DNA from 4 places in the Candidatus Enterococcus lemimoniae genome. Region 1 is predicted to be linked to each of the others. Evidence: riboswitches for the same ligand, from Rfam matches in the RefSeq annotation. Region 1 holds a riboswitch; each other region holds the start of a gene.
The links. A riboswitch is a leader RNA that binds a small molecule or an ion and turns the genes downstream of it on or off. The one in region 1 is predicted to bind magnesium.
Positions count from the first base shown of each region.

Region 2: it holds a riboswitch for magnesium, as region 1 does, so the genes downstream of both, A5866_RS01135 (FtsW/RodA/SpoVE family cell cycle protein) here and A5866_RS06985 (LCP family protein) in region 1, are expected to answer to the same signal.
Region 3: it holds a riboswitch for magnesium, as region 1 does, so the genes downstream of both, A5866_RS16945 (hypothetical protein) here and A5866_RS06985 (LCP family protein) in region 1, are expected to answer to the same signal.
Region 4: it holds a riboswitch for magnesium, as region 1 does, so the genes downstream of both, A5866_RS04470 (phosphatase PAP2/LCP family protein) here and A5866_RS06985 (LCP family protein) in region 1, are expected to answer to the same signal.

Region 1 covers NZ_CP147248.1:1,452,362-1,455,509, reverse strand. Annotated here, with positions in the region: gene A5866_RS06995 (DUF4809 family protein) at 72-467, shown strand; gene A5866_RS06990 (hypothetical protein) at 545-1,042, opposite strand; M-box (ykoK) riboswitch at 1,286-1,454, shown strand; gene A5866_RS06985 (LCP family protein) at 1,586-2,500, shown strand; gene A5866_RS06980 (FAD-dependent oxidoreductase) at 2,646-3,148, shown strand, end outside.
Region 2 covers NZ_CP147248.1:227,056-230,203, forward strand. Annotated here, with positions in the region: gene A5866_RS01130 (FtsW/RodA/SpoVE family cell cycle protein) at 1-244, opposite strand, end outside; gene A5866_RS01135 (FtsW/RodA/SpoVE family cell cycle protein) at 241-1,422, opposite strand; M-box (ykoK) riboswitch at 1,699-1,868, opposite strand; gene rnhC (ribonuclease HIII) at 2,124-3,053, opposite strand.
Region 3 covers NZ_CP147248.1:3,546,278-3,549,425, forward strand. Annotated here, with positions in the region: gene A5866_RS16925 (alpha-amylase family protein) at 1-464, shown strand, start outside; gene A5866_RS16930 (PTS lactose/cellobiose transporter subunit IIA) at 480-824, shown strand; gene A5866_RS16935 (SemiSWEET transporter) at 824-1,102, shown strand; gene A5866_RS16940 (DUF6483 family protein) at 1,245-1,595, shown strand; M-box (ykoK) riboswitch at 1,680-1,848, shown strand; gene A5866_RS16945 (hypothetical protein) at 1,970-2,170, shown strand; gene mgtA (magnesium-translocating P-type ATPase) at 2,234-3,148, shown strand, end outside.
Region 4 covers NZ_CP147248.1:920,329-923,476, reverse strand. Annotated here, with positions in the region: gene A5866_RS04475 (ABC transporter ATP-binding protein) at 1-1,005, shown strand, start outside; M-box (ykoK) riboswitch at 1,276-1,443, shown strand; gene A5866_RS04470 (phosphatase PAP2/LCP family protein) at 1,700-3,148, shown strand, end outside.

The DNA.
Region 1 (3,148 bases):
TTTATTCGATCATTATTTTTGCTATAATATGTAAGGATAAGAACTAAAAATGATGTGTGAAGGGATTTGTAATGATGAAGAAAGCAACAATTACTAAAACAGTTGATTTGTTGGATGGAGGCTGTAATGTTTGTGGCATTATTGAGAATGAAAATTATATTTTGACGATTGATGAGCAGGAAATTCCTTTAGAAGAGCTGACAGTCAACGCATTGATCACAGCGATTGTTTTGAAAAATGGATATAAGCGGAAATATGAGACGGATGTTATTGATGATTATATTTTGTATATAAAAGAAGGACATCAAGTTAGACTTAAGGAAGAGTATAATTTCCTGATTTATTCAAGTGATACAGCAAAAGTAGAAACGCAAGATCAAATAGTGGATGAAAAACAATTAGTTGAAAAAGTGAATGAAATCTTAGAAACGTTATTCAAGCTAGAAGAATTAGAGTTTTGTTTTTAAACTATCAAAAAGGAGTTCTTGCTAATTGCTGTGAGAACTCCTTCTTGGTATTTTTATTTATAAGTATTCTGTTTTTATTAATCTATTTGAAAATAATCAGACATCATCAATTTTTCAAACCGCTCTTGGGATGCAGCAATAGTTTCATCATGATCATAAATCAATAATTTAAAGTCTTCGGTTTTAGGAATATGTCTGAACGTTTCCGATTCTACCAGCAAAATGATTTGTTGACAAAGCCAATCAAGTACAGTTTGGATAGCTTCTTCATCTTCGACCCAATCATCAAATAAATGAAGAGAAGCAAACCGTTGATTTTCATCCCAGTCACCAGTAGTGTATTTCATCGTTTCAAGTTGTTCTCGGTCGTACCCTTTTTCTGTATAGTATTCAGTTGTTTCTTGCCAAAGGTCAACAGTATTGATACAAAGGTTGATTTCCCCTTCTTCATAGATATTACAGTCTAAGGCAAATGCATAAAATGTTTCATCAGAATGATCCAATAAATAATTATCAATACTATCTGTTAAAAAGCTAAAAAAGAATTCTTGTTGTTTCTCTAAAAAGTTTTCCATGGGCTCCTCCAAGCGTTTCGTCTCCTAAACATTGAAACAGATAATAAGAAGAAAGTCTATCTAAAGTTGTTTTTTAAGAAAATATAAAGATTTTCATCGTGTAAAATTTTAGGTAGTTTAAATCATATACATGGTAGCTCTGAGTGTAGAGTAGTTTAAGTCTAATAACACTATCGTGCATAAGGCAATTATATAAAATTTAATTTGACTTTGTGATTCGATACGCTTATAGTTTAAAATGAATTAAATACTTGTTAGGTGAGGCTCCTATATAAACATAGGCTGCTGCTCAGAAATGTCGAAAGACAGGTGCGGGTAGGACAAATTTCGTCGAATTAAGGCGTTTTTCAAAGCAGCTAAAAGCATAGCTTTTTACGTTATATAGTGCTAAAACTCAACGAAGAGAAGATCAAGGTAAGTTGTAAATAAATGGCATAAGTCCATGTGTTTGCCGCTTCTAATCTAATCCCTTCGCTGAGTGTTCTTGGTGAAGGATTTTTCTTTTATCCCAGAATCCATTTAAGCGGCAGAAAGGAATAACTCATGAAAAAATCTGTAAAAATAACGATCATTACCTTACTCTCCATTTTGCTTGTAGTGGTGAGTGCAGGCTGTTATGCAGCTGTATCATTTCAAACAGCGAAAGAAAAAAGTGAAGCAAACGTTTCTAGTAAAAACCAAAATTTTACTGGCGATGAACAAACGCGTGATAAGGAATTGACTGTAATGGTCGTTGGGAATGATTCTAGAGATGACGATGAAGACCAGGGACGTTCAGATACATTGATGGTAGCCCATTATGATGGTAAAACGAAACAACCAAAACTAATCTCGATCATGCGAGACAGCTACGTAACATTTCCTGATGGCGGACAAGATAAAATCAATGCGGCCTATGCATACGGCGGAGCGCAAATGACCAAAGATGTCTTAAAGACAAATTTTGATTTGCCAATCAACTATTATGTAGTGATTGACTTTAAAGAATTCAGTGATATTATTGATGAACTTTATCCAAAAGGCGTTACGATCGATTCTGAAAAAGACATTAATCTCGATGGTGTAGATATCCTTAAAGGAAAACAAACATTGCACGGAAATAGTTTATTACAGTATGCTCGTTTTAGAATGGATGAAGAAGGCGATTTTGGTCGAATCAGACGTCAGCAACAAGTAATGGACGCTTTAGTGGAACAGTCGAAAGATTTGATCCCAATTTGGGAATTACCTCAGGTTGCAGGGAAAATGGTCGGAAAAATCGATACAAATGTGCCGACAAGTTTATTGATCGATTTAGCAAAAGATTTTCTAACTGGCAACGTAAAACCATTAAAGTCATTATCTGTTCCAGTAGAAGGATCATGGAATTTCAATGATTATACAGAATCCGGTAGTGTGATTGAAATCGATGAGCAAAAAAATGCTGAGGCTATCAAGGATTTTATGAAAGATAATTAGAATAGGATTGAGGATGGAACAAAAGTGATGTCGCTTTTGTTCCATCCTTTTTTCGATTAAAGATAAGGCTATTTCTATGCGTTGGCTTCAAGCTTGTGCTATTCTTTAAGAAAACGGTTTATTTACTTAGAAGGAAGGGTTTGCTATGAAAGTTGTGATCATAGGAGCTTCATTTGCTGGAGTCTCTGCGGCTTTAGCTATCAGAAAAAAACATCCAGAGGCTGAAGTTATTTTAATGGATAAGCAGCAAACAATCGGCTATTTACCTGGCGACATCAATCTTTATTTTAATGAGACAATCAATCCAATCGAAACGGCTCAATTTATTTCAGAACAAGAGTTAGTAGATCAGGGACTAACGTTATTGTTAAATGCAGAAGTTGTTAGAATAGACGCAAAGCAACATATTATTAACTATGAAAAAGAAGCACTTGAGTCGTTTATCTCATTTGATAAACTTATTTTAGCAACAGGCTCTAGTCAATGGTCGCAAAATATTCTCGGCAGCGACTCAGATAAAGTATTGAAATATAAATTTTTACCTGGTGTGCTACAAGCAATCGAGCAATTAGAAAATAGCCGCAAAGTAGCGTTGATCGGTGGTGGCCAAATTGGAGCTGAAGCAGCCGATACTTTGTTGAAAAAAAA
Region 2 (3,148 bases), 1.2 Mb from region 1:
CATAAAAAATGGGTGTTAATTTCCATAAATATTTTATGGGGATAATCATCGTAACAAACATTGTCCCGATTCCTAAAATAGTCCATAAAAGCTGCTTTTTCAATAATGGAGCAATAGATTCAACAGTCGGATCAGCATAGAACGCGCCATACTGTGCAACAAAACCAATGAGTATCAAAAGAAAAACGGGTAAGAGGAGGGCGTAGTTTACGGGTTCGTTAGTTTTAGCGATTGTTTTTCTCATACGTTTTCTCCTCGTTGGCGATCCCATTCTCGAATTTCTGAGCCTCGGGCGTTTAACGCAATGCCTAGTGTCGTACTCAGAATCAGCAAGCTAGATCCACCATAACTAATAAAAGGAAAAGTCAGTCCCGTCATTGGAATATAGCCTAAAAGACTACCGACATTTACAGCAACTTGAAGGCAAATCAAGGTGCCACAACCAATATAAAGGTAAGAATAATAAAGATTTTTTGATTTTATAGCTAAAAGGAACAAGCGAGCGGCGATGAAGAAAACTAAAAATAAAATCCCCAAAGAAAAAATTAATCCCAGCTCTTCAATACAAATTGCAAAGATAAAGTCTGTATCTGCTGCGGGCAAATAGCCTTTTTTTTGAATGCTGTTGCCAAGACCACGTCCCCAGAAACCGCCATTATGCATTGCGTAGTAAGCGTTGGATGTTTGAAAACCTTTACCCGTTGGATCGATAAAAGGATTTTGCATGACCTCAAAACGAGTAACTAAATAACTGAATTTTTCAGGCATCCAGTCAGTTGGAATGGAAAGCAAAAGGACGGTTCCCAAGCGTTTTATTACGACAAAACCAAGTAGGGAAAGTGACATAAACAACGGAGAAAGACCGCTTGATAAAAACAAAACTGAAACCAAAATAAAAATCATGGATGCCCCGGCGATATTAGGTTGAAGTGCGACTAGCAACATGAAGAAGCAGCAAATCAATAGTGAACGCTGATGGTTTTTGAATGAAAAGGGAACTAAACGATCATTTTTCGCAAGGTGAGCTGCAACATAAAGAATCAGTATTAGTGGAACTAACTCGGAGGGTTGAAATAATAGCACTCCTAAGTTGATCCAACGTTTAGCGCCGCCAACGCTAGTACCAATCAGTGGTAAGGTCACTAACGTTAAGAAGGTCAATACAAGTAAAAGGCTGATAATACTTGGCTTGCGAAAGACATTTAAATTGATTCGATAAACAAATGCCATACAAATTAAACTAAAAAGAAAGTAAGTTGTTTGTTTGATGGCTTTGCTAGCTGTTCCAAGATTGCTGTCTAATAAGTGATAAGAGCTAGAACTGTAAACCATTAAAATCCCGATAATACAAAGAATAAAGTATGGGGTTAGGATGTAAAAGTCTAAATAATGTAATTTGGATAAACGTTTTGGTTGATTCATTTTTTATTCCTCGCTAATCATTTTATTGATCATCAAATAAAGTGTGCATTAGGAATCGACTTAGATGTCGTTAAAAAAGTTTTTTCTGCTGTAAACAATGAAGTGTCTTACTTACTTGATAAAGAAAAATAGAGTAGCTTGCTCGAATTTCCTTTATTCCAACCTAGTTTCACCCCCAAAACCTATAGAATACACTGTCACTATTTATCAAAACAAAAAAACTTCGCTTAAATAACTCAGCGAAGGGGGATTGATTTCAGCACAAATAGAGCTTTCTCATCATTCTCATCGTTGAGTTTTAGCACTATGAAACGTAAAAAGCAGAGCTTTTAGCTACTTTGTGAAAAGCCTTAATTCGACAATTCCTGTCCTACCCATTCCTGTCTTTCGACATTTTTGAGCAGTAGCCTGTGTTTTCATAGGAGCCTCACCTAACAAGTTATTTAGATCGCCTTAAATATAGTGAATATTTAAGGAGAAGTCAATTGGGTAAAGGTTAATTTTTTTATAAGTATAGAAGTAAAGAGCAACATGTATTTTGATTTGACGGGAATCTGGCTGTTCTTGTTTGCTTGATTGCTCGTTGCTATTTAATGACTAACTTTATATTTTCTTAATCTTAAAATGATAAATGACATAGCTACAACGTAAATAAGATAAAAACAACCCAAGATAGATTTCTAGTCTGTCTTGGGTTGTTTTTATCTTTTGGCAGCAATTTTTTTTGCTTTTTCTGTATTAGCAAAGTGAAGTTTTACATATTTACTTAATAATTCCATACCACCTTTAGCCAAAACGTTTGCGGCCACTTTATCCGAAGTTGCTCCAGCTCCTGATGGGACTTTCATGCCTAATTCTTTTGATTCTTTATCTAATTCCTCTAAAAACGCCGCACGACTGATGATCGAGGCCGCTGCTACCGCCACATGGTATTGTTCCCCTTTAGTGATAAAATAAAGCTTCTCACTGACTTGATTTTGTTCATTTCGTACATATTTTTTGTAGTTTGCTTCTGGCGTAAATTGATCGATCAAGATTGCTTCTGGTTTCGTCGGTGCAAGCTCATTTAAGAGTAAGTGGATTGCCTGATTATGCAAGGCAACTTTCATATGGACTGCATTGTATTTTGGTTGGATTTGATTGTATTTTTCTGGCTCTACGATCAGAAGTTTGTAAGGAATCAACTCTTTAATAACAGATGATAACTGAACGATTTGAGGATCAGTAAGCTCTTTTGAGTCTCTTACGCCAAGAGCTTTTAATTTTGTCACCATGGTTTTATCGACATAGGCCGCACAAACAGTGACCGGTCCAAAATAACTACCATTACCAACTTCATCACTCCCTAAAACAGAAAGCTGACTGAAATTTGCCGGAAGTGTACTGCTTTTTTTGGAAGGTGAAGCTGACTGTTTGCTTTGAGTAGGCTGCCCCCATTTAGCAGCTATTTTCTCAGCATCTGGACCTTGAAAGACAATTTTGCCAGAAGTATAGGCTGTAATCGTTGTGTTGCCAACTTTGGCAACAAAGTCAGAGTAAGGAACGTGTCGATTTAAACGATGTTTCTCGTAGAATGAGTTCATTTTTTTTATTGTATCTTTGGTTACTTTGATTACCTGAGTTTGGGACATAGTGGTGCTCCTTTCGAATCTTCTTATCTATAGTAAAGCAAAAGAATAAAAAAGTGAAGTAGGATTCTTTGGTGAAAAGTAAAAAATGTATCGAG
Region 3 (3,148 bases), 1.5 Mb from region 1:
CAGCAGTTACGGTAGCTGCGCAAGTAATCTATTACCCGTTTCCACTTTTTGACATGTATAAAAAACAAGGGGTAAAAGCATACAAAGAGTTGATTTTAGCTGGAATTGATTTTCTTTTAGAGGGAAGAAAACTAGTCAATAGTGACTTACCAACTTCAGCAGATGTAATATTGAACCATCAAGCGATTGAAAAAAGGATTATTTTAAATTTGCTACATTATATTCCAGAACGACGTGCATTAGATTTAGATACAATTGAAGACAAAATTCCATTATATAACCAAACTGTTCAATTGGATGTATCATTGATTGCGTTGAAGTTAGCTTTAAAAGAGTGTATGGTTGAAAGTCTTGTTCAAGTAACAGCTCAAAAGGAGTTGCCATTTGACATGATTGAAGGAAAACTAGTTTTTGATGTATCGAAGATTGATGGATATGAAATAATTGCCTTAACTTACAAATAGAAAGATGTGACAAATATGGATGGATTAGAATTAACAGCTTTTAATATTATCAGTACAGTAGGAACCGCTAAATCAAAAGTGATGGAGAGCATGGACTATGCAAGAAAAGGAAAATTTAAAGAGGCAGAACAGCTGATCAATGAAGCTAATGAATCATTACGAGCTGGAGAAAAGGAGCATTTTACTGTAATCACACAAGAAGCAAAAGAAAAAAATGTTGAACTTACACTGCTTTTTATGCACGCAGAAGATCAGTTGATGACAACTGTTGTGCTTAGAGATGTTGCAAACGAACTTCTAGAAATGAATAAAAATTTTTATGAATTAAAAAATCTAGTGGAAGAGTTAGCAGGAAAATGATGACACTATTAGGTGTAATAGCAGGTGTCTGTACCAGTATTTCATTTATTCCGCAAGCTATCCAGACAATCAAGACGAAACAAACGGAAGGGATTTCCCTAATTACGTACATTATGTTTGTCATAGGTGTGTTTTCATGGGTGATTTATGGGGCTTTAAATGGAGATATTGCCGTTTTACTGACGAATATTGTGACACTTATGCCCTGTTCTATTATTTTGTATTTGAAATTACAAGCAGTGAATGGTGTAAATAAAAAAGAGACTGAACGCAGTTAAATCTGTGTTTTAGTCTTTCTTATTTCTTTAGCATCTACTAACATGGCTTATGTTTAATGGTAGAATGAAAGAGTAGATTAGAAACTGATGAGTAAAATGAATTGGAAGTTTGGCTAAGGCTGAAAAGGAGAGTGACATAATAATGGCATACGAAGAAGATTGGTATATGAGACAATTAAAAATGGTCGTGTTTAATCCTTTTAAGAAAAGTTCAGCAGATCAAGTTATGCCAATGATTATGGTGATGGATGAAGGAACAGGAGAAAATTATTCTGTTCCAATTCAAAGTTATCTATCAGAGCTGATTTTGAAACAAGAAGTGAATCAAGCTGAAAATATCTTGTTTTTAGAATCTAAAAACATGACAAATGAGCAATTTGTGGGTCTTGGTAACTGGTTTTATGACCTCGTGGAGGAGTTATCAGATGAAGAGTTAACAATGGCTAATTTTTCAAGAACAGAAATCGCTCAAGGGAGAGCAGAATTAGCCTGAGCAATAAAAAAAGGTATTTTTGAATTATTTCGTTTTCTTTTGACAATTAGAAAAATATGAACTATGATGAATAAGGATTAAGAACTGAATAATTGTTAGGTGAGGCTCCTATTTGGACACATGCTACTGCCGCGAAAGAATCGAGAGACTCTTAGTTGGTTGAACAGGAATGATCGTGAAGGTCATTCATAACGTAGCTGATAAGAAATTATCTACGCCCTATAGTGCTAAAGCTCAACGATAGAGAAACTTTTATTTAAGTTGCTATTTTAACGCACACTCTATTGTTTAGTGTGCGTTTTGCTGTTTAACACAGATTGCGGAGCAATCTGATGTTAAACAGTACAAGGCGACTGAAAGGAGAGTTGTGACCTTTGTATGAATCACAGCGACTGGCTCCGCCAGAGCTGATGATGGACAGTACTTGGCGACCAAAGGGAGCGAAGTTCCGCAAAAAGAAACAAGCGGTCAGAAGAAAAACAAAAGCCCCATCTAAAAAAATCCATCGTTCCAAAATAAACAAAAAGAGAGGAAGAGCCGTATGGAAGACCCCAGTCATTCGAGAAATAAAATAAATGTCCCCTTCATCTTAGAAACGATGGAATTGAAATAACCTTTCTTTTCTCCTTCTAGATAAGATGAAGTGCAAGGAGGAAAAGAAAATGATGAATAAAAAAATAGTAGATTTAAAAAAAGCTACAAAAGATCAAGAGTTAAAAAAACTAGCAATGTTGTCTGAACGAGAATTAATGATGGAGCTTCGGACTTCAGAAAAAGGTTTATCCGAAGAAGATGCTAAACATCGATTAGAAGAATATGGTCCCAATGAAGTTTCTGCACAAAAACCAACACCAGCAATTATTATGTTTTTAGAAGCATTTAAAGATCCATTTGTTTATGTATTAGCTTTATTGATGGTTGTTTCAGCAGTTACAAAAGATTTTGAAGCAGCCCTTGTGATGGGGATCATGATTTTAGCTAGCGTTATTATTGCTTTTATTCAAGAATATCGCTCTCAAAAAGCAAGTTTGAGTTTAAAAGAACTTATTGAAAATACAACTGCTGTGACACGTGCTGGTCAAATAAAAGAAATTCCGATGGATGAAGTTGTACCAGGAGACATTGTGACTTTGGCGACAGGCGATATGATCCCAGCCGATGCGGTGTTGATTTGGACAAAAGATTTATTTATCAATCAATCGTCATTAACTGGTGAATCAATGCCAGTTGAAAAATTTGTAGATGCAGGGATCGATAAAAATTCCGAATCTGTTGCAGCCTTAGATATGCAAGATTTAGTCTTTATGGGAACGGATGTATTAAGCGGACAAGGAAAAGCGATTATTTTGAAAACAGGACAAAATACTTTCTTTGGCGACATTGCTAAAAATGCAACGACCCAACGTGGAAAAACGTCTTTTGACATCGGCTTGACCAAAGTCAGTAAGTTTTTGCTAAGAATGGTCATGATTCTGTTTCCGATCGTATTTTTGATCAATGGGATCACCAAAGGCGAATGGAGCGAAGCATTTTTCTTTGCAATTGCTGTTGCT
Region 4 (3,148 bases), 530 kb from region 1:
CAGCCAATCATGAACTTTGTTGGAAATCTAGGCTATGTTGCTGTTGCGATCTTCGGTGGGATTTTAGCCTACAATGGTACGATCACAGTAGGGGATATTCAAGCCTTTATCCAATATGTACGTAACTTGACACAACCAATTGCACAATTAGCACAAGTATCTAACTTGCTGCAATCAATGGCTGCGGCTGCAGAACGCGTCTTTGAATTTCTTGAAGAAGATGAAGAAGCACAAACTGTACCAAATCCAGTTAAAATCGATAAAGCCAAAGGTATGGTTGATTTTGAACACGTACGTTTTGGTTACACACCAGATAAAATCATTATCAATGATTTCAGTTCACATGTTGATCCAGGCCAAACGGTGGCGATTGTTGGACCAACGGGAGCCGGTAAAACGACGATGGTCAAACTATTGATGCGCTTTTATGATGTAACGTCTGGCGCGATTAAAATCGACGGACACAATATCAAAGACTTTAATCGTGCAGATTTACGTAAAAATATCGGAATGGTTTTACAGGATACATGGTTATTTAAAGGAACCATTATGGAAAACCTTCGTTATGGTCGTTTAGATGCAACAGACGAAGAAGTTTACGAAGCAGCAAAAGCGGCTCACGTACATCACTTTATTCAAACCTTGCCTGGCGGCTACAACATGGAATTAAATGAAGAATCTTCCAATATTTCGCAAGGTCAAAAACAACTATTAACAATTGCTCGTGCAATTTTAGCAGATAAACCAATTTTGATCCTTGATGAAGCAACCTCATCTGTTGATACAAGAACGGAAGGATTGATCCAAGGAGCAATGAATAACTTAATGGCAGGTCGTACGTCATTCGTTATCGCTCACCGTTTATCAACCATCAAAGATGCAGATAAGATTCTTTACATGCAAGATGGAGATATTAAAGAACAAGGAACACATGAAGAATTACTCGCTGAAGGTGGCTATTATGCCTCACTTTACAACTCACAATTTGAAGAGTTGGATGAGTAAGCAACGCAGTTTAGTCATTTAAGTTAAGCGAAATTCGATTATCTTATAAAAAAGTTAGAAAAGGCGTAGTTAGTCTTTTCTAGCTTTTTTTCGTTGCTGGAAGTGTTTAAATAGTTAAAGTCTAACGATAGTTATCTCTTGTAGTTGAAGAAAGATGATAACTGTTTGTCAGTTTAAAATAATTGACTTTAAATTAAGAAAAGTTAAAGAGTCATAAAACAACTTGAAAAAGATTTATGCTAGCGTTATTATTTAGAAAAATAAATAGAAAAATAACCTTGTTAGGTGAGGCTCCTATACAAACACAGGCTATTGCGCAGAAACGTCGAAAGACGCCAATGTGTAAAACAGGAATTGTCGAATTAAGGCTTTTCATAAAATAGCTAAGAGATTTTCTTTACGTTGTATAGTGCTAAAACTCAGACGATGAGATTGATTAAAAGTCAAACGTCTAGGAAAAAAATGTTTGGCTTTTTTTAGTTGAGTAGATGGCTTGCCTGTTTACTTCATTTTTACCGTCGTAGTACCTGCCTGTGTATTTTAGGAGTGTAGTTTGACGGAAATGACCGCTAGATGTTTCGCTGCTATTTTACTTAGGAGCGTGAGTTTAGTGGTTTTTTCTTTGCTCTAAGGATCAAAGGAATAACTTTGAGCCAACGACCGGCTTGAATATGAAAATGAAGGGATTTATTACATGAATACGTTGAAAGAAAAGAAATTCACTCCAGCTGTTTTAAGTATCGTACTGTTTACTGCGCTAACTTTTTTAATTGTCAGTAATGTTCAGTGGTTTAGCGATTTAGATTCAGCAATCTACCGATTTGATTGGAAACCTAATGGGTTTATCACGAATGTTGTGGCGTTGATTGCTAAAACTGCTACGATCATTCCAGTTTTTATCATAAGTTTACTGGTTTCATTTGGGTTATGGCGAAATAAGCATAAATTGTTGGCAGTCTGGATGAGTAGTAATGTTTTAGTCGTTAGTGTATTGGGGTTTGTGCTGAAGCATTTCGTTGCACGGACGAGACCTGATGTTGCACAATTAGTGGAAAAAACGTCCTATAGCTTTCCGAGTGGACATTCACTTTTAGCAATGTGTTTGGCTTGTTCGCTTATTTTGAGTGTCAAAACCATTTACTCTGAGCAAACCCTAAATTATAACAGATTAAAAAAAATCCTAATTATCTATGTTCTTTTGATTGGTTTAGGACGGATCTACCTAAGAGTGCATTATCCAAGTGATGTGATTGGTGGTTTTCTTTTGAGCTTTGCTTGGGTAAATCTTTCGTATGTTTGTCTTCAACGATTTTTTCTAAATAGAACATTTGCAACGCCGGACTCCAAAAAACGCTTTATCCAAAAAACAGTTTTAAGTTCTTTAACATTACTTTTACTTGTTGTTGCAGGTGCTTCGGTTTATGGTGCTACGGTTTTTAATAATGTTCAAAAAACAGCTGATAAGATCTATCAACCATTAAATCGAGAAAATAAATCTGTAGAGTTGGACAAGAGTGAGCCAGTGAGCTTTTTACTTTTAGGAATAGCGAATGATTCAAAGCGTAAAACTGATTTTCGGGCAAATACGATAATGGTTGTCACAGTTAATAATCAATTGAAGAAAACAACCATTACGAGTATTCCCAGAGATGCTTATGTAGAAATAATTGGAAAAGAGGGTGTGTATGACAAAATCAATCATGCTCATTCATTTGGCGGGGATGAAATGATGATCGAGACTGTTGAGCATTACTTAGATATCCCAATCAATCATTATTTTGTGATCAATATGGATGGTTTAGCTGCGTTGAGTGATGCTGTTGGCGGTGTTACAGTCAATAATGATTTTGAGTTTGATGCAGAAGGAATTCATTATCCAAAAGGGGAGCAGCATTTAGGCGGTTGGGAAACATTACAATACGCAAGAATGCGCTATGAAGATCCGTTAGGTGATTACGGCAGACAAAAAAGACAGCGAGAGGTCACGATTCAGCTGACGAAAGAATTAACTTCAATGAAGAGTGTTCTTCGATACCAAGAATTATTAGATGTCATTGGCGAAAACGGACAAACGGATATGACACTCGATCAAATGATTTTATTGATGAAAAATTATCAGAAAGCCTTAAACAACATTGAAAGT